2 regions of the Xanthomonas sp. NCPPB 3582 genome follow, and region 1 is predicted to be linked to the other one. Evidence: predicted binding sites of a transcription regulator. Region 1 holds the regulator's gene; the other holds the start of a gene.
What was found. The regulator FliA, encoded in region 1, starts transcription of late flagellar genes. The targets are predictions, from matches to a motif close to TAAAGTTTNNCNNNCNNNGGCCGATAA.

Region 1 (9,433 bases):
TCCTGAATGATGAATTCATTCACGCGCCGGAAAGAACGCCGCACACAGCAAGCGGTTGAGGAATTGCAGTGATAGGTGGGGCTCCCGCTCAACCGCGTGATTGATGCGCATAGCACTGCGGAAGGCCAGGACGCGACGTGGTGGGACGAGCAGTCACTTATTGAACAGGTTGCCAAGGCCCGCAAGGGTGAGCGCCCTCAACACGACTGAAGCGACACGCAGGATCAGGCGATAGCGTTCGCCTTCACCAGTGGAGCCGAGGGTAGGCAATCAGACGAAGCACATTCGTCCTCGATTTACACAGTCAACTTCTGATGCCACTGCGGCCGACGAAGTAATGTGGTGGACACCGCCACCATAAGCGTGCCCCGAGCGCGACGGGACAACACATCGCGCCCGGGTGCGCTCCGGCACAGCCCGAGAGTCTTCGCCCGCCAGCCATCGCCATAGGCTGCCCGCCACCCAGATCCAGGCGTCGGAAATCCGCCACTTGGCGAACTCCCCAATCGATTGCATGACGCCGACCGCTGGAAGCAACGCGAGCGCGGCTTGATGGCGGTTCGCGCAGGGGTTCGATGTGCTCCAAGACACAAGATCGGCCCCGCCGCCCAGCACCTAGGCGATGTCGAACCGGCGGGCAGCAGTGCCAAAAATCCCAATTGGCACCTGCACTTAACGCTGCACATCCGGCACAGCATTTGCTTCCAGCTGTCTCCGCGCGCTCCCACGCCCTCTCGCCAGAAACCCGGCACTGCAGGTTTTGGCACACCGCATGCATTAGCTCTGGCGAGACCGCAGCTAGCACCACCGCTGCGGGGCGGATGGCAGGACTTGGAACTACCCACGGGACAGGCAACTCATGACGCTGGCAACACACCCACATTCAACCCGCACCCGCCCGGCGTCCGGCGGGTCCCGTTCCTGGAGGCAACTGGCATGAAGATCAAACGCTTTGTCGCCCCGGATATGCGCACCGCGTTCCGCATGGTGCGTGAGGAACACGGCCCGGATGCCGTGATCCTGTCCAACCGTCGTACCGCCGAAGGCATCGAGATCGTCGCCGCCAGCAACTACGACGAAGAGCTGGTGCAGCGCGCCCTGGAAACCGCCCGCGAAACCCCGGCCGCCGCCGCGCCGGTGCAGCAGGCTCCCGTGCAGCAGGCCCCGGCGCAAGTCGCTACCCGTCCCGCCGCGCCGGTCCACGCCCCGCTGAAGCCGGCTGCCGAGACCGGTATGAGCCACCGCCAGCGCGTGGCCAGCGCCGCCGAAGACATGATCGCCGCCATGGCCCTGCGCCAGCCGGCCAGCGTGCCACGCCAGGCCCCGGTCGCCACCCCGATCCGCAGCGCCGCGCCGATGCCGGCCGTGCAGGAACTGGCCGCGCCGGTCGTGCAGCGCCAGGAACACGCGCTGTCGGCGGTGCCGGAGCAACTGTTCGCCGACTTTTTGACCACCGCCCCGGTGCAGCGCCCGGCCGTGCAGGCCGCCCCGACCCCGGCCCCGGTCGTGGCCGCCACGGTTGCCGCCCCCGCCCCCGCCTACGCCGCCCAGGACCAGGACGACGACACCTTCGACGACGAAGCCGACTTCGATCTGGACGACGCGCTGCCGCAGATCCTGCCGCCGGCCGCGCTGCCGCCGATCGTGGTCGCCCCGCCCGCCCCCGCTGCCCTGGCCGCGGTGCCGGCCGCCGCCGCGCCGATCCCGCAGAACGACGAAGAACTCAAGCAGCTGCGCGGCGAACTGGCGCTGATGCGGCAGATGATCGAGCGCGAAATGAACCGCCTCACCGACGAGCGCCTGCGCGGCTCCCCGGTGCGTGCGCAGGCGCTGGAACTGATGGACGACTATGGCTTCGACGCCGGCCTGACCCGCGACGTCGCCATGCAGATCCCGGCCGATACCGAATTGCACCGCGGCCGCGGGCTGATGCTGGGCCTGCTGTCCAAGCGCCTGCCGGTGGCCCCGGTCGACCCGCTGGAACGCGGCGGCGTGATCGCCCTGGTCGGCCCGACCGGTGCCGGCAAGACCACCACCATCGCCAAGCTGGCCCAGCGCTTCGCCGCCCAGCACGCCCCGCGCGACGTGGCCCTGGTCACCACCGACACCCTGCGCGTCGGCGGCCGCGAGCAGCTGCACAGCTACGGCCGCCAGCTCGGCATCGCGGTGCACGAGGCCGACAGCGCCGAAAGCCTGCTCGAACTGCTGGACCGCCTGCGCGACTACAAGCTGGTGCTGATCGACACCGCCGGCATGGGCCAGCGCGACCGCGCCCTGGCCGCCCAGCTGAACTGGCTGCGCGCCGCCCAGCAGGTCACCTCGCTGCTGGTGCTGCCCGCCAACTCGCATTTCGCCGACCTCGACGAGGTCGTGCGCCGCTTCGCCCACGCCAAGCCCCAAGGCGTGGTGCTGACCAAACTCGACGAGACCGGCCGCTTCGGCAGCGCCTTGTCGGTGGTGGTCGATCACCAGATGCCCATCACCTGGGTGACTGACGGACAGCGGGTCCCCGACGACCTGCACCGCGCCAATGCCGCCAGTCTCGTTCTTCGTCTTGAAGATTTGCGGCGCGCTGCCGATAAGCCCTGTACTCCGGAGCACAACCATGCAGTCGCGTGAATACGCCAAGCTGACCAACGCCTTCCCCCTGTCGGCGACCCGTCCCGAGCCCCTGGGCCCGGTGCGCACCATTGCCGTGACCGGTGGCAAGGGCGGCGTGGGCAAGACCAACATCTCCGCCAACCTGGCCGTAGCGCTTGCCGACATGGGCAAACGCACGCTGCTGCTGGACGCCGACCTTGGCCTGGCCAACCTGGACGTGGTCTTGGGGCTCTCGCCCAAGTACACCCTGGCCGACCTGATCGCCGGCCGCTGCACGCTCGATGAAGTGATCATCGAAGGCCCCGGCGGCGTGCTGGTGGTGCCGGCCGCCTCCGGTCGCCGCCACATGGCAGAACTGGCCCCGGCCCAGCACATCGGCCTGGTCAACGTGTTCTCCGAACTGGAACGCGACCTGGATGTGATGGTCATCGACACCGCCGCCGGCATCACCGACAGCGTGCTGACCTTCTGCCAGGCCGCCCAGGACACCGTGGTGGTGGTCTGCGACGAGCCGGCCTCGATCACCGACGCCTACGCGCTGATCAAGGTGCTCTCGCGCGAACGCGGCGTGGACCGCCTGCAGATCATCGCCAACATGGTGCGCGACCCCAACGAGGGCCGCCTGCTGTACGACAAGCTCTCGCGCGTCTGCGAGAAGTTCCTCGGCGACGTGTCGCTGAACTACCTCGGCCACGTGCCGCAGGACGACTGGCTGCGCCTGTCGGTGCAGCGTCAGCAACCCGTCATCAAGGCCTACCCCGCCAGTCCGTCGGCGCAGGCCATCGCAGAAATCGCGCGCCGTACCTCGCGCTGGCAGGCCCCCACCGTGCCGCGCGGCAACGTCGAGTTCTTTGTCGAACGCATCATTCAACGGGGAGTGGCCGCATGAGCACCGCCACCGCAACGACCGCTAGCGCGCAATACCGCGCCGTGCAACGCAACAACGCCAACGACGTGGTGACCCAGCACGCCGATCTGGTGCGCCGCATCGCCCACCATCTGGCCGCCCGCCTGCCGGCGAGCGTGGAAGTGGACGACCTGATCCAGGCCGGCATGATCGGCCTGATCGAGGCCTCGCGCAGCTACGACTCCGAACAGGGCGCCTCGTTCGAGACCTATGCCTCGATCCGTATCCGCGGCTCGATGATCGACGAGATCCGCCGTGGCGACTGGGTGCCGCGCTCGGTGCACCGCCGCGCCCGCGACGCCGCTGCTGCAGTGCGCAAGATCGAGCAGAACACCGGCCGTGCCGCCGCCGCCACCGAAGTGGCCGCCGCGATGGAAATGCCGCTGCCGGAGTATCTGCGCCTGATGGAAGATGCCGCGCGCGGCCAGGTGCTGAGCCTGGAATCGCGCATCGAAGATCACGGCGAGCTGGACACCACCGCCAAGGGCGGGCCCAATCCGCAGCAGATGATGGAGCGTGGCGAATTCGGCCGCGAGCTGGGCAAGGCCATCGGCCAGTTGCCCGAGCGCGAGCAGCTGGTGCTGTCGCTGTACTACGAACAGGAATTGAACCTGAAGGAAATCGGCGCCGTGCTCGGTGTCAGCGAATCGCGCGTGTGCCAGATCCATGGCCAGGCCGTGGTGCGTCTGCGCGGCCGCCTCAAGGTATTCGAACTGGCCGATGCCGGTGTCGAAAATGACGATTGATTTTTTTCGTGTTAGGAGCTTGATGTGAACAAGAACATGCGGATCCTGATCGTGGACGACTTCTCGACGATGCGACGTATCGTCAAGAATCTGTTGGCGGATCTTGGCTTCACCAATACCGCAGAGGCCGAAGACGGCAACAGCGCGCTGGCTGCGCTGCGCGCGGGCCCGTTCGACTTCGTGGTGACGGACTGGAACATGCCCGGCATGACCGGCATCGACCTGCTGCGCAACATCCGCGCCGACGCCAAGCTCAAGCACCTGCCGGTGATGATGGTCACCGCCGAAGCCAAGCGCGAGCAGATCATCGAAGCCGCGCAGTGCGGCGTGAACGGCTACATCATCAAGCCGTTCACCGCCCAGACGCTGGAAGAGAAGCTGGGCAAGGTGTTCGAACGTCTGGCGGCGACCGCCTGATGAACGCCACCGTGGAAGCCGATGCCGAACGTGCCGCGTTGATCGAGCGCCTGCAAAGCGCGCTCGATGCACTGGAAAGCGGTGACCAGATCGCCTGGCGTCGCGAGGTCGATCACCTCGCCGCGCTGCGCACACGCCCGATGATGCAGAGCCTGAGCCGGCTCGCCCGCGAACTCGGACAGGCCCTGGGCGAATTGCCCACCTTGCCCGAAGAAGCCGGCGAACTGGACGATGCCTGCTCGCGCCTGGACCACGTGGTGGAAATGACCGAAAAGGCCAGCCATCGCACGCTGGACCTGGTCGAGGAATGCCGCGTGCTGGCCAACCAGCTGCGCGACGGTGGCCTGAATCAGGACCAGGGCGCGCTGATGGACAAGATGCGCCATAACCTCACCGAGCTGTCGCTGGCGCAGAGCTACCAGGACCTGAGCGGCCAGATCATCCGCCGCGTGGCCGGGATCGTGCGCCGCGTGCATGAGGGCTTCGGTGCACTCGGCCTGCCGCCGAAGAATCCCGAGCCGAAGAAAGACGACGGCGGTCTTGCCGGTCCTGCAGTCAAGGGCCTGGACCGTCACGCGGTGTCGCAGGACGACGCCGACGACCTGCTGTCCGGATTGGGGTTGTAACCATGAGTGCTGTTCCAGACGATATTGCTGCCGATTTCATCGTCGAGGCCCAGGAGATCCTGGACCGCCTCGGCGAACAGCTGGTGTCGCTGGAACAGGCGCCAGACGAAGCCGACCAGCTCAACGCGGTGTTCCGCGGCTTCCACACCCTCAAGGGCGGCGCCGGCTTCCTGGCGATCAAGCCGATGGTGGAGCTGTGCCACGCCGCCGAGGAAACCCTGGGCATGGCGCGCTCCGGCCAGGCGGTGCTGCAAGCGCATCACTTCGATGCCGCGCAGCAGTCGCTGGATTATCTGCAGGCCATGCTGGACGCGATGGGCTCGGGCGAACCCGTGCCGCACGCACCGGCCACGCTGATTGCGCAGTTCGATGCCAAGAGCGGCCCGCCAGCGGTCAAGGCGGCGCCCAAGGCCGCTGCCGCTCCGGCACACGATGACGCCCACGCACCCGCAGCGCCCGGCGCCAAGGCCGGCCCCAAGGCGGCCGCCAAGGCCGGTGCCGAAGCCGAACAGACCGTGCGCGTGGACACCAAGCGCCTGGATGCCATCGTCAACCTGATTGGCGAACTGGTGCTCTCGCGCAACCGCCTCAAGACCTTGCGCACCCGCCTGCGCGACGAAGAACTCGACCGCGCGGTGAGCACGCTGGACATCGCCACCGCCCGCCTGCAGACCGCGGTCATGCGCACCCGCATGCAGCCGGTGAGCAAGGTCTTCGCGCGCTTCCCCAAGGTGGCCCGCGACGTTGCGCGCACCCTGTCCAAGGAAGTGGAGCTGGAACTGATCGGCGCCGAAACCGAGCTCGATCGTAATCTGGTCGAAGCCCTGGCCGACCCGTTGGTGCACCTGGTGCGCAACGCCATCGACCACGGCATCGAATCGCCGGCCCTGCGCGAAGCCACCGGCAAGCCTCGTAGCGGCCATGTGCGCCTGTCCGCGCAGCAGGAAGGCGACTACGTCAGTATCGAAATCCAGGACGACGGCGCCGGCATCGACCCCGAGCGCCTGCGCGAGATCGCCCGCGGCAAGGGCCTGATCGACGCCGAGGCCGCCGCCCGCCTGAGCACCGACGAGTGCCTGCACCTGATCTTCATGCCGGGCTTCTCGACCAAGGCCGAAGTCACCGATATCTCCGGCCGCGGCGTCGGCATGGACGTGGTGCAGTCGCGCATCCGCGAACTCAGCGGCCAGATCCAGATCCAGTCCGAGCTGGGCCGCGGCAGCCGCTTCATGATCCGCGTGCCGCTGACCCTGGCGATCCTGCCGACCCTGCTGGTGCAGGCCGGCGAAGCCGTCTACGCCTTGCCGCTGGCGCGCGTGGTGGAAGTGCTGCACGCACCGCAGACCTCGCTGGGCTGGTTCGACGGCCGCGCCGTGCTCGACCGCCGCTCGCATACCCTGCCCCTGATCGACCTGCGCCGCTGGCTGGGCGTGACGGCGGACCAGCCGCCGCTGCTGACCGTGGTGCTGCTGCAGGCTGGCGAAACCCGCTTCGGCCTGGTAGTGGACCAGGTCCGCGGCCGCGAGGAAGTGGTGATCAAGCCCCTGCCCCGCGCCTTGCGCGGCCTGCCCGGCTATGCCGGCGCCACCCTGATCGGCGACGGCCGCATGGCGCTGATCCTGGATGTGGATGGCTTGCGCTCCAGCGATCATTGAGCTTCGGGATTCGGGATACGCCCCCGGTTGCCTGAGTGATGACAACGGCCGCACACAGCGGCCGTTGTCGTTTCCGAAGATCTCGCTACGCGCTCGTGCAGACGATTTCTCGCATGGGTCCCCCCCTTTTCCCGCGAGCGTTTCTCCTTCCCCCGCTTGCGGGGGAAGGTGCCCGGAGGTCGGATGGGGGCAGCGGTCTCGCGTTGTCCCCAGATGCAGCGCACGACCTCAACCGCCCTCATCCGGCGCTGTGCGCCACCTTCTCCCACGCGCGGGAGAAGGCGATGGATTGCCAGCGCTGCAGCAGTCCGGCCAACGCCTTTCCCTTATTGCCCTATTTGGGAACCGTTATTTGGCCCCCGTTATCTCGTTGCGAAACACTCAGCGCGTCATCGACGGACCAGACTGGCTGACGGCTTGCTGGGACTGCTCCAGCGCCTGCTGCTGTTCGCGCGCCTGGGCCTGAGTCTGGTTGATTGCCTGCAGGCGATCGAACGACTGGGTCTCTGGTGTCTGCACGGCGTCCACGGTTGGCATATAGGCACGCTGGTGAGCCGGGTCATTCAGAGCGCCCTGCACGACGAAGACCCTTTCGCCGCCGGCCAGCTTGGACGTGTGGGTATTGAGAACGACATGGTCCACCCGCGACAGTCCTTCCTCTTTCGCTAGCGCAAGCAGGCTGGCGGTCATGCGCTGGCTTGATGCATCCCACTGCCTGCCATGTTCGGTATCGAGCTTCTGCACCCCATCCTTGATCTGCCGGTAGAGCTGGTGATCCTCATGACCTGGGTCTGCCGGAAGGCGCTGAGTTGATGTTCCTTGCGATTGGGCTTCACGTGCACGGAGCTCCTGCTCCAGCTCTTGTGCAGAGATCGGCGAGACATGCAAATGCGTGTTCTTGCTGTGCTGGAACAAACCCGGCGTCGGTGGCTGGGTGCTGCTATCCAGGTAAGGCATCGGGCGCGTATTGCTGCCTAGATCAATGCCGTTGCGCTCGAGTATTTCTTCTTTCAATCCCAGACGTCGCATATTCAGAATCATCGGCTGTTCTGGCTCGCCGGGCTTTGGCTTGTTGTATTGCCGCTCATAGATGGCGGCCGTGGCCACCACCCATGGCCCGTAGTGGTTGGTGTAGTCGGACTGGCCTGCATGTCCGATGCGCGTGTTCGCGGCAGGCTTGTCGAAGAAGTTAGCACCCATCGCTTCGACGTTAGCCGCAGTTGCGGGCATTGTCATGTCTGCGTTCAAAGTGAGGTTGGGCTTAAGCGCGTAATTGAATTGCGGCATACCGCCGGTGCGATCGATGAAGTCATGTACACGGCCTGGTGCCTCCCGATAGATATCCTCCAGAGAGGCATGCGGATTTGATTGCCGCACCCTGCTAACGACTGCATTCCAGCCTGCGATTTCCGCGCTAGCTTCATCTGCTCGATTGCTTGATAACACCTTTTCCGCGGCGTCGGAATAATCGTGCGTAGTTTGGGCTATCTGCTTCGCTGCGGTTTTAAATTCCTCACGCGAAGCAGCCGCGGCCGGACTGTACATACCATGTTGCAGTTCGTGACCTAACACAAACGTCATGTCACCAGAGTCGAGCGATTGATACGCCCAGGGTTTCCTAGACATCTCATGGCCATGGAAAATGGTCGATTCGGAGGTGTCTATGAGCAGCAAGCGGTATACGGATGAGTTCAAGATCGAGGCGGTCCGGCAAGTGACCGATCGTGGGTTCAAGGTGGCAGAAGTCGCCGAGCGGCTGGGTGTCACCACGCACAGCCTGTACGCCTGGCTGCGCAAGTTCGGCAAGCCCGGCGTGGTACAGCGCGCCGAGGTAGACCAGAGCGCCGAGGTTCGGCGCCTGAAGGCCGAGTTGCGCCGCGTCACCGAGGAGCGCGACATCCTAAAAAAGGCCGCCGCGTACTTTGCCAAGGGGTAAAGGCAAAGTACGCCTTCATGCAAGCCTACTGCAGGGAATTCAGGGTCTGTGCGATGTGCCGGGTATTGCGGGTCAACCGGTCGGGCTATTACGCCTGGTTGTGCTCGCCCGACAGTGAGCGCGCCAAGGAAGACGAACGCCTGCTGGGGCTGATCAAGCACCACTGGCTGGCTAGCGGCAGTGTGTATGGGCATCGCAAGATCGCCAAGGATCTACGCGATCTGGGTGAGCGTTGCAGTCGCCATCGTGTGCATCGATTGATGCGCGCCGAGGGACTGCGTGCCCAGGTGGGCTATGGTCGCAAACCGCGCTTCCATGGCGGAACGCCGTGCAAGGCGGCACCCAACCTGCTGGATCGGCAGTTCGACGTGACCGAGCCGGACACGGCCTGGGCGAGCGATTTCACCTTCATTCGCACGCACGAAGGCTGGATGTACCTGGCTGTGGTGATCGATCTGTTTTCCAGGCAAGTCGTCGGCTGGGCGATGCGCGATCGGGCCGACACCGAGTTGGTCGTGCAGGCCTTGTTGTCTGCGGTGTGGCGG
Region 2 (12,596 bases), 260 kb from region 1:
CGGCGCAGCCGCCGTACCGTGACTGGCGCGATCGACCTGATCGGCGACCTGCCGCGCGATCTCAAGCGCCTGATCCAGGCGGCGCGTCGCGGCAAGCTGCAATTGCATGTGGAGACGCGCGCCCTGCGCGAATTCGGCGAGCAGGTGGATCGCGCCGCCAACCGGCTCACCATGGGGATCGTGACTGCCGCGCTGGTGATCGGCTCGTCCATCGTGATGAACAGCGTCGGCAGCAGCGCCAGTCGCTGGCTGCTCGGCCTGGGCGTGGGCGGCTTCATCGGCGCGGGGTTGTGCGGCATCTGGATCCTGTTTTCGATCTGGCGCAGTCGGCGCTAGCCAGGGCCATCGACACGTGCTGCTCGGCTGAGCGGGCCGGGAGGGGATTGCACACTGCGCGGTTAGTAGTAATACTACTAACCATGGACCTGACCGATACCCAGCACGCCATCCTTGCCTTGATCGCCGAGCGCATCGACGCCGATGGCGTCCCGCCCTCGCAGACCGAAATCGCCCGTGCGTTCGGCTTCAAGGGCGTACGCGCGGCGCAGTATCACCTTGAGGCCCTGGAGCAGGCTGGCGCGATCCGCCGTGTACCGGGGCAGGCGCGCGGCATTCGCCTGGCCGGGCAGGGCGCGGTGGCGCGCATGCCGGCGGTGAGCGCACCGCCGCGCGAGGACGTGCTGCGGTTGCCGGTGCTGGGGCGCGTGGCGGCCGGCCTGCCGATCGGTGCCGACATCGGCTCGGACGACTTCGTGGTGCTGGATCGGGTGTTCTTCTCGCCATCGCCGGACTATCTCCTCAAGGTGCAAGGCGATTCCATGCGCGACGAAGGCATCTTCAACGGCGACCTGATCGGTGTGCACCGCACCCGCGATGCGCGCTCCGGGCAGATCGTGGTGGCCCGGATCGATGAAGAAATCACGGTCAAGCTGTTGAAGATCGGCAAGGACCGGATCCGGCTGTTGCCGCGCAATCCCGACTATGCCCCGATCGAAGTGCAGCCGGATCAGGACTTCGCCATCGAAGGCCTGTATTGCGGGCTGCTGAGACCCAATCGCTGAGCGCTGTACCGATGCCTGCGCTGGTCGTTTTCCCAGCCGGCATTGCAGTCTTTTCCGCTGCCTGGGAACGGATCGCATCGTTAATCTGAGTGTGTCGCCTGCAGTCTCAGTCTGTGCGATACACCACCGCTACATTGGCTCCACACCGAAATCACTGACAAGGATCACCCAGATGGATGAGAACAAGAAGCGCGCCCTTTCCGCCGCACTGAGCCAGATCGAAAAGCAATTCGGCAAGGGTTCGGTGATGCGCATGGGCGACCGCGTGATCGAGGCGGTCGAAGTCATTCCGACCGGCTCGCTGATGTTGGACATCGCACTGGGGATCGGCGGTCTGCCGAAGGGCCGGGTGGTGGAAATCTATGGCCCGGAATCCTCGGGCAAGACCACCTTAACCCTGCAGGCGATTGCCGAATGCCAGAAGAAGGGGGGCACCGCGGCCTTCATCGACGCCGAGCACGCGCTGGATCCGATCTACGCCGCCAAGCTGGGCGTCAATGTCGACGACCTGCTGCTGTCGCAGCCCGATACCGGTGAGCAGGCGTTGGAAATCGCCGACATGCTGGTGCGCTCTGGTTCGGTCGATATCGTGGTGGTCGACTCGGTCGCCGCGTTGACGCCAAAGGCGGAAATCGAAGGCGAGATGGGCGACCAGCTGCCGGGCCTGCAGGCCCGCCTGATGAGCCAGGCGCTGCGCAAGCTCACCGGCAACATCAAGCGCTCCAACACCTTGGTGGTGTTCATCAACCAGTTGCGCATGAAGATCGGCGTCATGATGCCGGGCCAGAGCCCGGAAGTGACCACCGGCGGCAACGCACTGAAGTTCTACGCCTCGGTCCGCCTGGACATCCGTCGCATCGGCGCGATCAAGAAGGGCGACGAGATCATCGGTAACCAGACCAAGATCAAGGTAGTCAAGAACAAGCTGGCGCCTCCGTTCAAGCAGGTCGTCACCGAGATCCTCTACGGCGAAGGCATCAGCCGCGAAGGCGAACTGATCGATATGGGCGTGGAAGCCAAGCTGGTGGACAAGGCTGGTGCCTGGTACAGCTACGGCGACGAGCGTATCGGTCAGGGCAAGGACAACGCGCGTGGCTATCTGCGCGACAACCCGCAGGTAGCGGCCAAGCTCGAGGCCGAGCTGCGCGAGAAGTTCCAGCCCGCCGAGGCGCCGCGCGAAGAAGGCGACGACGCCGAGAAGGAATAAGCGGCATCGGTGACCGGGCACGCTGGCGACGGCTGGCGCGACCGGCAGGCTGCGGCGCGTTGCTTTCCAGGGCGGTGTGGCAGCCTCGGCCGCTCTGCTTCTTACCGATGCGGTGCGTGAGGTCGTTTCAGGTTTTTCTATCGCGGGAACGGCGGAGTCAGTGCCGTCGCGTCCCGCGGTAGATCTATCGAGGGCCAGGAGGGCAGGCGCCAGGGACGGCGCATTGATGCAGCAATCGAGGGATACGTCACGATGGACGAGCAAGAGCCCGCACCCAAGCGGGGCCGCCGGTTCAAGGAGCAGACGCCGGTCCAACGCGCACTGGGGCTGCTGGTGCGGCGCGAGCACTCGCGCAAGGAATTGAATCGCAAGCTGCTGGCGCGCGGGATCGAGCCGGACGCCGCGCAGGCGGCCGTTGATCGCCTGGCCGGCGAGGGGTGGCAGGACGACACCCGGTTTGCCGCTTCAGTGGTGCGGAATAAGGCAAATTCGGGCTACGGCCCATTGCATATCCGTGCCGAGCTCGGTACCCATGGCCTGGACAGCGAGGCCATCAGCGCCGCAATGGCGACGTTTGAGGGCGATTGGACCGAAAATGCGCGCGAGCTGGTCCGCCGCCGGTTCGGCGAGCAGGGACCGGTGGATCTGCCGCAGCGGCGCAAGGCCGCCGATCTGCTGGCCCGGCGGGGTTTCGACGGCAACAGCATTCGCAGCGCTACGCGCTTCGACCTTGAGGACTGAGGGCGTCAGGCCTGCTACCCTTCGTGGTTTCAGGTTGTTCCGCTCATCTGCGCCCACATCTCATTGGGTGACCGGGACTGCCGCCCGCCCAATGCCAGCACATGAACGCACCTGCCAAATTCAGCACTTCCCAGATCCGTAGCGACTTCCTTGCGTTTTTCGAGGGCAAGGGTCACACCATCGTGCCCTCCGCGCCGCTGGTGCCGGGCAACGACCCGACCCTGTTGTTCACCAATTCCGGCATGGTCCAGTTCAAGGACGTCTTTCTTGGCGCAGAGAAGCGCAGCTATGTGCGAGCCGCAGACGTGCAGCGCTGCCTGCGTGCCGGCGGCAAGCACAACGACCTGGATTCGGTGGGTTACACCGCGCGTCACCACACCTTCTTCGAGATGCTGGGCAACTGGTCGTTCGGCGATTACTTCAAGAAGGACGCCATCGCCTGGGCCTGGGAGCTGCTGACCCAGGTCTGGAAGCTGCCGGCCGACCGCCTGCTGGTCACCGTCTACCACACCGACGAAGAGGCCTTCGCGCTGTGGCGCGACATGATCGGCATTCCCGAGAGCCGTATCGTGCGTATCGGCGACAACAAAGGCGCCCCGTACGCCTCGGACAACTTCTGGCAGATGGCCGACACCGGCCCCTGCGGCCCGTGCACCGAGATCTTCTTCGATCATGGCGACCATATCGCCGGCGGTCCTCCGGGCTCTCCGGACGAAGATGGCGACCGGTTCATCGAGATCTGGAACCTGGTCTTCATGCAGTTCGATCGCCAACCCGACGGCACCCTGGTGCCGTTGCCGGCGCCGTGCGTGGATACCGGTATGGGGTTGGAGCGGCTGGCTGCGATCCTGCAGCACGTCCATACCAACTACGAAATCGACCTGTTCCAGACCCTGATCGGCAAGGCCAGTGAGCTGACCGGCGTCAGCGATCTGGAAAACAAGTCGCTACGGGTCATTGCCGATCACATCCGCGCCTGTTCGTTCCTGATCGTCGATGGCGTGCTGCCGTCCAATGAAGGGCGGGGCTATGTGCTGCGCCGGATCATCCGGCGTGCGCTGCGCCATGGCTGGATGCTGGGCGTGCGCCAGCCGTTCTTCAGCAAGATGGTGCCCACCCTGGTCGAATTGATGGGCGAGGCCTATCCCGAACTGGTGGTGGCCAGGGACACCGTTGCCCGCGCCCTGTTGGCCGAGGAGGAGCGCTTTGCCGAGACGCTGGATGCCGGCATGAAGATCTTCGACGACGTGGCGGCGCGGTCGCAGGACGTCATCCCGGGCGAAGATGTGTTCCGTCTCTACGATACCTATGGGTTTCCGGTCGATCTGACCGCCGATATCGCGCGCGAACGCGGTATGCGGGTGGACATGGAGGGCTTCGAGTTTTCCATGGAGCGTCAGCGCGAGACCGCGCGTGCAGCAGGCAAGTTCGGCGGCGGCGTCGCGTTGCCGGCCGATCTGGTCGCCAGCATGTCGCCAACCGTCTTCCTGGGTTACGAGGCGCATGACGCCGACGCCCTCAAGGTCGTCGCCCTGCTCAAGCAGGGCCGCCCGGTCGAACGTGCCGAGGCCGGCGACGAGGTCATCGTGTTCACCGATCGCACGCCGTTCTACGCCGAGTCCGGCGGTCAGGTCGGCGACAGCGGGCAGTTGAGCAACACCGATGTGTCGATCGACGTCACCGATACCCAGAAGTTCGCCGGCCAGTTCCACGGTCACGTGGGGCGCATCACCGAAGGCGCGCTTGCGCTGGGCGATGTGCTGGCGGGCGGCATCGATGTACAGCGCCGCGGCAAGACCATCCTCAACCATTCGGCCACGCACCTGCTGCACGCTGCGTTGCGCGAAGTGCTGGGCACACATGTGCAGCAGAAGGGCTCGTTGGTGGCGCCGGACCGGCTGCGTTTCGACTTCTCGCATTTCCAGCCGATCACCGCGGAAGAACTCGCGGTGATCGAGCGCAAGGTCAATGCCGAGGTGCGCACCAACCACAGCGTCGAAGTGCACAACATGGCCATGCAGGAAGCGCTGGATTTCGGCGCAATGGCACTGTTCGGCGAGAAATACGGCGAGCGCGTGCGCGTGCTGAAGATGGGTGGCTATTCGACCGAGTTGTGTGGCGGCACGCATGTGAGCCGCACCGGCGACATCGGTCTGTTCAAGATCACTTCCGAAGGCGGTGTGTCTTCGGGCGTGCGTCGCATCGAAGCGGTGACCGGGCAGGGTGCGCTGGATTATGTCGCCGACCAGGAGCGGCGTCTGTCCGAGGCCGCCGGTCTGCTGGGTGGCAATGCCGGTGAAGTGGTGGACAAGGTACGCGCGCTGACCGAGCGTCAGAAGCGCCTGGAGCGTGAGCTGGAATCGTTGAAGGCCAAGCTGGCCTCCGGCGCGACTGCCGATCTCGGCGCCGGTGCAGTCGATGTGGCCGGGGTCAAGGTCGTCGCCGTGCGTCTGGAAGGATTCGATGCGAAGGCCTTGCGCGAGGCGATGGACCGCCTGAAGCAACAGCTGGGCGATTCGGTCATCGTGCTGGCCGGTGCATCGGCGGGCAAGGCCGCCCTGGTTGCCGGTGTGAACGGGAGCCCAACTGGCAAGGTAAAGGCAGGGGAACTGCTCGGCCATATCGCCAGTCAGATCGGGGGCAAGGGCGGCGGCCGTCCGGATCTCGCCCAGGGTGGTGGCGAGGATGGGCCCGCCCTTGCGACCGCTCTCGACGGCGTGCCCTCCTGGGTCAAGCAACACTTGGGCTGAACACTTGTCCTGCTATGCCTTGCTGGCTAGCAGGATGTCCCGCTACCATTTCTGGTCTATTCCCTTTACCTAGGGCGCGTCTCACTCAGGAGGCCGTCGACGCTGGTGGGAAACCCACCGGTTCCAGGAGATTTGCAAAATGTTGATCCTCACTCGCCGGGTAGGCGAAACCTTGATGATCGGCGACTCGGTCACTGTCACCGTGCTCGGCGTCAAGGGTAATCAGGTGCGTATTGGCATCACCGCACCGAAGGATGTTGCTGTGCATCGCGAAGAAATCTACCAGCGCATCCAGCGTGGGGACGAGCCGGTGGCCTCTGGCGCGCACCACGGCGACGATTCTTCGAATTGATCGTACTAAAGGGTTTACGTTAGCCCCTCTTACCCGGTATTCTTCGCGGCCTGCCACGGACATCGCGGCAGGCCGCAAAAACTGGAGCGATGCCCGAGTGGCTGAAGGGGCTCCCCTGCTAAGGGAGTATAGGGTCAAAAGCTCTATCGAGGGTTCGAATCCCTCTCGCTCCGCCAGCGTTCTAGACGCCCGCAAATCATTGATTTGCGGGCGTTTTATTTTGCATGCTCGGTGTGCGCATTCGGCTTGCGAGGGCCGGCACGACAGCAGCGCCGATGAGCACCGGTGCAGTGCAGACACACGGCCGAGCCGGTTGTGATGCATCACCTTGTGGTCGCCGTGTCGGTCTGCGTGTTCCTGGCCGAGGGCTCCCATCGTGGTCGCCGGGGCGATTGGAGCTGGTCGCTTATACGTGCATCCGCAGGGTTGCGTGCCTGCACGTTCGCTGGACGAGCTTGAGTTTTATCTGCAAGGACCCGACCTCGGCGCTGCCGGCATCGCTATCGGCGCGTGGTTCTACGCGCGCCTGCCGTTGGATTCAAAACGACACGTGGGGCCTCGGCACGCTGCAACGCTCCGATCGGCCCGCCAACCTGCGGCACGGCGATGCAGGCTGGTTGCTTGCAACCTGGTTTGCTGACGACCGGTCTGCTGCCTGCCTGAGTCGCTCGGTGCCTGTCGGGAAAGCGTTGGGAGCCAGTCGCGTGTGTCCGGAAAATGCAGGGCTGCTTGTGTCAGTGCGGCGCTCGCCCTTGCAGCTGCGCAAGCGGTGTCCGAGACGACGTCTGCGCTGGTCGTAGTTGCACGTTGCTCATGACCAGATGGTCGGCGTTGTTGCTCCGACAGCAGCTGCCTTGCGAGCTGAGTGCCTGGCCACGGCCCTGCCGTTGCCGCGTCCGTGGCGTAGCGGCCTGGTCGGTTCGGTTGGATCGAGGTTCGCCACGTCCGAATCGCTCGACGATGCGTTGGGTGAATAAGGATCAAGTTATGCGCACGGATGTCGCTAAGGGACGTGACCCCTATCCCGGATTTCGACGTGATGCGCCTACCGTTGCTTGGACGTTTGTTCTCTTCCCGGGGTCGCGGTCTGCAGCACAAGGCCAACGCAGTGGACCGGGTGATGGCGGTGATCGAATTCGATCTGGATGGGCGCATCCTGGATGCGAACCAGAACTTCCTGTCGCTGATGGGATACCGGCTGGAGGAGGTGGTCGGCCAGCACCACCGCATGTTCGTCACCGCAAACGATCGCGACAGCGAAAGCTACCGCCAGTTATGGGAGGCGCTGCGTCGCGGCGACTTCAGTGCAGGGCGCTTCTGCCGGCTGGACAAGCACGGGCGCGAAGTCTGGATCAATGCTTCCTACAACCCCTTGCTCGATCGCGCGGGCAAGGCCTATCGCGTGGTGAAGTACGCCACCGACATCACCGCGCAGGTGCGCCAGACCGCCGATTTCGAAGGACGCATCGATGCGATCGACAAGGTCATGGCGGTCATCGAGTTTTCGCTGGACGGCACGGTGCTCGATGCCAACCAGAATTTCCTGCAGGTCATGGGTTACCGGCTGGAGGAGATCCGCGGCAAGCACCATGGCATGTTCGTGGATGCGGCCACGCGTCAGTCCGCGGCGTATCGCGCGTTCTGGGAATCGCTCGGACGCGGCGCATTCGACGCCGGTCGCTACAAGCGCATCGGCAAGAACGGCCAGGACGTCTGGATCCAGGCCTCCTACAACCCGGTGCTCGACGAGCGCGGGCGGCCCTACAAGGTGGTCAAGTACGCCACCGACGTCACCCGCCAGGTGATCGATTCGGCCGATGCGGATGGTCGCATCCAGGCCATCGACAAGGTGATGGGAGTGATCGAATTCGACCTGGACGGTCGGGTGCTGACGGCCAACGACAATTTCCTGGCGATCCTGGGTTACTCCTCGCAAGAGGCGATCGGCCAGCATCACGGGATCTTCGTCGATGCGGCCTACCGCGCGTCCGAGGACTACCGGCATTTCTGGGCGAAGCTGGCGCGTGGCCAATTCGACGCCGGGCGTTACCGCCGCCTGCGCAAGGACGGCAGCCCGGTGTGGATCCAGGCCTCGTATAACCCGATCCTGGATGTCTCCGGGCGGCCGTACAAGGTGGTCAAGTACGCCACCGACGTGACCGACCAGGTGCGCTCGGCCGAGCGCATGCGCGATCTCATGCGGCAGACCATGAGCGTTGCGCAGAACGTGCAGCGCGAGTCGCACCATATTTCCGTCAGCAACCAGGAGCTGGTCAAGCGCGCCTCCGCGCAGTCCGGTGCGGTGGCGCAGACCTCCGGTACCATCGATCAGCTGGCTGCCACCGTGCGCACCAATTCCGAGAACGCCGGCTCGGCCCAGCGCATGGCCGAAGATTCCGCGGCAGTGGCGCGGCGCGGTGCCGATGTCATCGCCGAGGTGGTGCAGACCACCGCCGGCATTCGTTCGGCCACCGACCGGATCGGGCAGATCATCGAGGTCATCGACGGCATCGCCTTCCAGACCAATATCCTGGCGCTCAATGCAGCCGTGGAGGCCGCGCGCGCCGGCGAACAGGGGCGTGGGTTTGCGGTCGTGGCCACCGAAGTGCGCAGCCTGGCGCAGCGCTGCAGCGTGTCGGCCCGGGAGATCCGCTCGTTGATCGACAATGCGACCGACCAGGTGGGCGATGGCTCGCGGTTGGCCGAGCAGGCGGGTGTGGTGATGCAGGATCTGGTGACATCGGTGCTGCGCGTGACCGCGACGGTGGAGCAGATCGCCGCTGCCAGTCACCAGCAGGCGCAGGATATCTCCACCGCCAACACCGCCTTGCAATCGATCGGCGTGCAGGCGCGCGACCAGGCGCAGATGGTGGATGACCTGGCGCGGTCGGCACGTGTGCTGGAGGCCGATGCCGATGCGTTGTTTGCGCTGGTCAACGGCGACGCCGAGGGCGCTGTCCCGCATGCCGTCACTGCGGATGCTACCGCGCAGCGGCTCCGCCCGCAGGCTGCCTGATGCGTATCAGCCGGGCAGGGCGCCGCGACGACGGTGCCTGGTCCAGGTCGATGGCGGATCGACACATCGTCCCGCGCCCTGGCGCAGCGTCGATACGACGCAGATGGAAGTTGCACGGCCGCGTGTTTGCAGGGCAATCCGGACAGCGGTACGTCCGCGCAGGATCTGCCCGGTCCCGAGCGAAGAGCGACACTGCCGCCCTAAAGCGCGAATGCTGCCCGCGTTGCCTTCTGCCTCGCCAGTTTCGATCGCGCCTGTACCCTCGGGGATCCCGGGCGCCTTGCCGTCACCTGACGATGCGGCTGGAGGCCACCCAGTGCGCGCTGTCTGGATGCGGTGCCAAAGCGCAGGCCAGGTGCAGGCAATGGCTGCAGATCGGCGCGTCCGCAGAAGACCGGCCAGGCCAGTGCCTGCGCAGAAAGAGACGACGCCTCACTGAAGCAGGGCGCCGCTCATTGCCTGCTACGCCCATCTGTCGGCGAGGGAAGCGTGTACGCCTGTCCGCTTACTTGGGCAGGTCGAACACCAGTACTTCGGCATCGCGGGCATCGGCCAGCACGATCTCCGGCTCGCCGATGACCTGCACCGCATCGCCCGCCGACAGCACCTGCCCGTTGACGGTGAGGCTGCCGCGCGCCACCTGCACGTAGCCGATGCGGCCTTCGGCCAGCGGTTGCTGCAGGCGGACCTCGCCATCGAGGATCGACGCATACAGCCGTGCATCCTGATGCAGGCGCAGCGAGCCATCGTCACCGCCCGGCGAGGCGATCAGGCGCAGCTGGTTGCGCTTGCTGTCGGCAGCGAAGTGCTTTTCTTCGTAGCTCGGCTCGATCCCGGCGCGCTCGGGCATCACCCAGATCTGCAGGAAGTGCACCGGCTCGCTGGACGAATGATTGAACTCGCTGTGGGTGACGCCGCTGCCGGCGCTCATGCGCTGCACATCGCCATAGTGCAGCACCGAGCCGGTGCCCATGCTGTCCTTGTGTTCCAGCGCGCCGCCCAGCACGTAGGAAATGATCTCCATGTCGCGATGGGCGTGGGTGCCGAAGCCTTCGCCCGGCTGCACCTTGTCCTCGTTGATCACCCGCAGCGGGCCGATGCCCATATGGCGCGGGTCATGGTAGCTGGCGAAGGAGAAGGTGTGGCGCGAGGACAGCCAGCCATGCTCGGCGCGGCCACGGGTTTCGCTCTTGCGGACATTCAACATGCTGCTTCTCCTTGGTAGATTCGAATTGGCGCTGGGGTGTGGATCGGTGTGCCAGCGGCTTGAGGCATAGTCTCCGCCTCTGCACGAGGAAGAAAAAGCGAGTAGATTTGGCCGCTATTATCGAAAAAATCGAACAATGAAAATCAGCCTGGACGCGTTGCAGATCCTGGATGCGATCGACCGGCGCGGCTCGTTCGCCGCCGCCGCCAAGATGTTGTTCAAAGTGCCCTCGACCATCTCCTACACGGTGGCCAGGCTGGAAGAGGACCTGGGTGTGCAGCTGTTCGAGCGGTTTGGGCCGAAGGCAACCCCGACCCAGGCCGGGCGCGAACTGCTGCGCGAAGGCCGCCACCTGCTGCGCGCGGCGCAGGAGCTGGAAGTGCGGGTGCAGCGGGTGGCCTCGGGCTGGGAATCGGACTTTGCGATCGGGCTGGATGCGATCCTGCCGACGACACTGCTGCAGGCGCAGATCCTGGCGTTTTACCAGGTGGCCGACAGCACGCGGCTGCGGGTGCTGAGCGAATCGCTATCCGGCGGTTGGGAGGCCTTGCTGGACCGGCGGGTGGACCTGATCGTGGCGGCGGGCGAGGGGCCGAGCGGTGGCGGCTATGTGGCCGAACCGATCGGCAGCGTGCGGTTCGTGTTCGCGGTGGCGTCCAGCCATCCGCTGGCGGGCGCCAACCTGCCGGGGCCGGCCGAGCTGGCCGACCACCGGGCGATCGCGGTGGCCGATTCGGCACGGCGGTTGCTGCCGCGCACCGTGGGCCTGTTGTCCGGGCGCGATGTGCTGACCGTGCCCGACATGCACACCAAGCTGCTGCTGCAGCTGGCCGGTGTGGGCTATGGCTTCCTGCCCGAGCCCTATGCGCGCGGCGCGTTGCAGGATGGGCGCCTGCAGGAGGTGCCGGTGGAGACACGCAAGGCCGATGAAACCTTCTACCTGGCGTGGCGGCCGGGCGAGGAGGGCGAGGCCCTGAACTGGTGGCGCCAGGCGCTGCGTCGCCCGGGGCTGTTCGAGCGCTGGTCGCAGTCGCTGGCTGAAACGTATCGTTCCGTTGCCGCCGGGCAGTCGCGCGGTTAGGCAAGCGCGGATAATGCCTGCTTGCCGTCGCGCAGGATCCCCGCATGCAAGGCTTGATCGAACAGTACGGATTGGCACTGGTGTTCGCCAACGTGCTGGCGTTGTCGCTCGGGCTGCCGGTGCCGGCACTGCCGACGCTGGTGCTGGTGGGCGCAGGCTACGCGCTGGCGGGCGGCGGCGATGCCTGGCTGGCAGGCCTGGCGGCGTGGGGGCTGTCGGTGCTGGCGAGCCTGCTTGGCGATCTGGCCTGGTATCTGGCCGGCCGCCGCTTCGGCAACCGCACCTTGCAGTCGCTGTGCCGCCTGTCGTTGTCGCGCGACACCTGCATGAAGAAGACCGAGCGGTTCTTTTCGCGCTGGGGCGTGCGCGTGCTGGCAGTGGCCAAGTTCGTGCCCGGCCTGTCGATGGTGTCGGTGCCGATGGCCGGTGCCAGCCAGGTACGGCTGGCGGCGTTCCTGCGCTACGACGCGTTCGGGGCCGCGCTGTGGGCGCTGGCCGGCCTGAGCCTGGGGGCGCTGTTCGCCGACCAGGTGCAGGACGTGTTGGCGTTCCTGTCCGAGCTGGGGTCCGGTGCGGTGGTGGTGCTGGCGGCGCTGCTGGCCTGCTATGTCGGTTGGCGCTGGTGGCGCCGGCATAGCCTGCTGCGGTCGCTGGAACAGGCGCGCATCGCGGTGGACGAACTGCTGCCGTTGCTGGATGGCGATGCGCAGCAGCGCCCGACGGTGCTGGACATTCGTGCACCCGGGTACCGCGATCTGCAGCCGTACACGATTCCCGGCGCCGTGTTCGCCGATGAGCGACAGCTTGCGCAGATCCTTGCCAGCGTGCCGCGCGAACGTACGGTGGTGATCTATTGCGCGTGCCCGGGCGAAGTGTCTGCCGCATGGCTGGCCGGGCGCATGCGCGCGCGCGGCTATCGCGACGTGCGGCCGTTGCTGGGTGGGCTGGACGCATGGCACGCCGCCGGCTACCCGGTGACCTCGTTGCCGCCGGTGGTGGTGGCCGTCGACGTGGAGGCGCGAGGTGCGACGATGTGATCATCGGCGCGCGCGTGCGTGAAAGGAGCGCGGCGATCAACGACCGACGGTGCCACGGCCTGCGCGGTGGTGCGATCGGCGACGATGCTGCCTCATCGATGAATCCGGGCCAGGACGACAGGCAAAAAAAAGACCAGCAAGCTG

Region 2: the regulator FliA is predicted to act here: its motif matches at 7,092-7,118, upstream of ACCQ05_RS12680 (methyl-accepting chemotaxis protein).

The regions. Positions count from the first base shown of each region.
Region 1 is NZ_CM192968.1:2,754,231-2,763,663, forward strand. Features, by position in the region: gene flhF (flagellar biosynthesis GTPase FlhF) at 937-2,619, shown strand; gene ACCQ05_RS11650 (MinD/ParA family protein) at 2,606-3,490, shown strand; gene ACCQ05_RS11655 (RNA polymerase sigma factor FliA) at 3,487-4,254, shown strand; gene cheY (chemotaxis response regulator CheY) at 4,279-4,671, shown strand; gene ACCQ05_RS11665 (protein phosphatase CheZ) at 4,671-5,297, shown strand; gene ACCQ05_RS11670 (chemotaxis protein CheA) at 5,300-6,952, shown strand; gene ACCQ05_RS11675 (XVIPCD domain-containing protein) at 7,334-8,533, opposite strand; one part of gene ACCQ05_RS11680 (IS3 family transposase) at 8,616-8,853, shown strand; one part of gene ACCQ05_RS11680 (IS3 family transposase) at 8,853-9,433, shown strand, end outside.
Region 2 is NZ_CM192968.1:3,013,003-3,025,598, reverse strand. Features, by position in the region: gene ubiB (2-polyprenylphenol 6-hydroxylase) at 1-336, shown strand, start outside; gene lexA (transcriptional repressor LexA) at 420-1,061, shown strand; gene recA (recombinase RecA) at 1,234-2,268, shown strand; gene recX (recombination regulator RecX) at 2,521-3,009, shown strand; gene alaS (alanine--tRNA ligase) at 3,111-5,759, shown strand; gene csrA (carbon storage regulator CsrA) at 5,899-6,111, shown strand; tRNA gene ACCQ05_RS12685 (tRNA-Ser) at 6,195-6,287, shown strand; gene ACCQ05_RS12680 (methyl-accepting chemotaxis protein) at 7,175-9,127, shown strand; gene ACCQ05_RS12675 (pirin family protein) at 9,633-10,334, opposite strand; gene ACCQ05_RS12670 (LysR family transcriptional regulator) at 10,471-11,415, shown strand; gene ACCQ05_RS12665 (DedA family protein/thiosulfate sulfurtransferase GlpE) at 11,460-12,452, shown strand.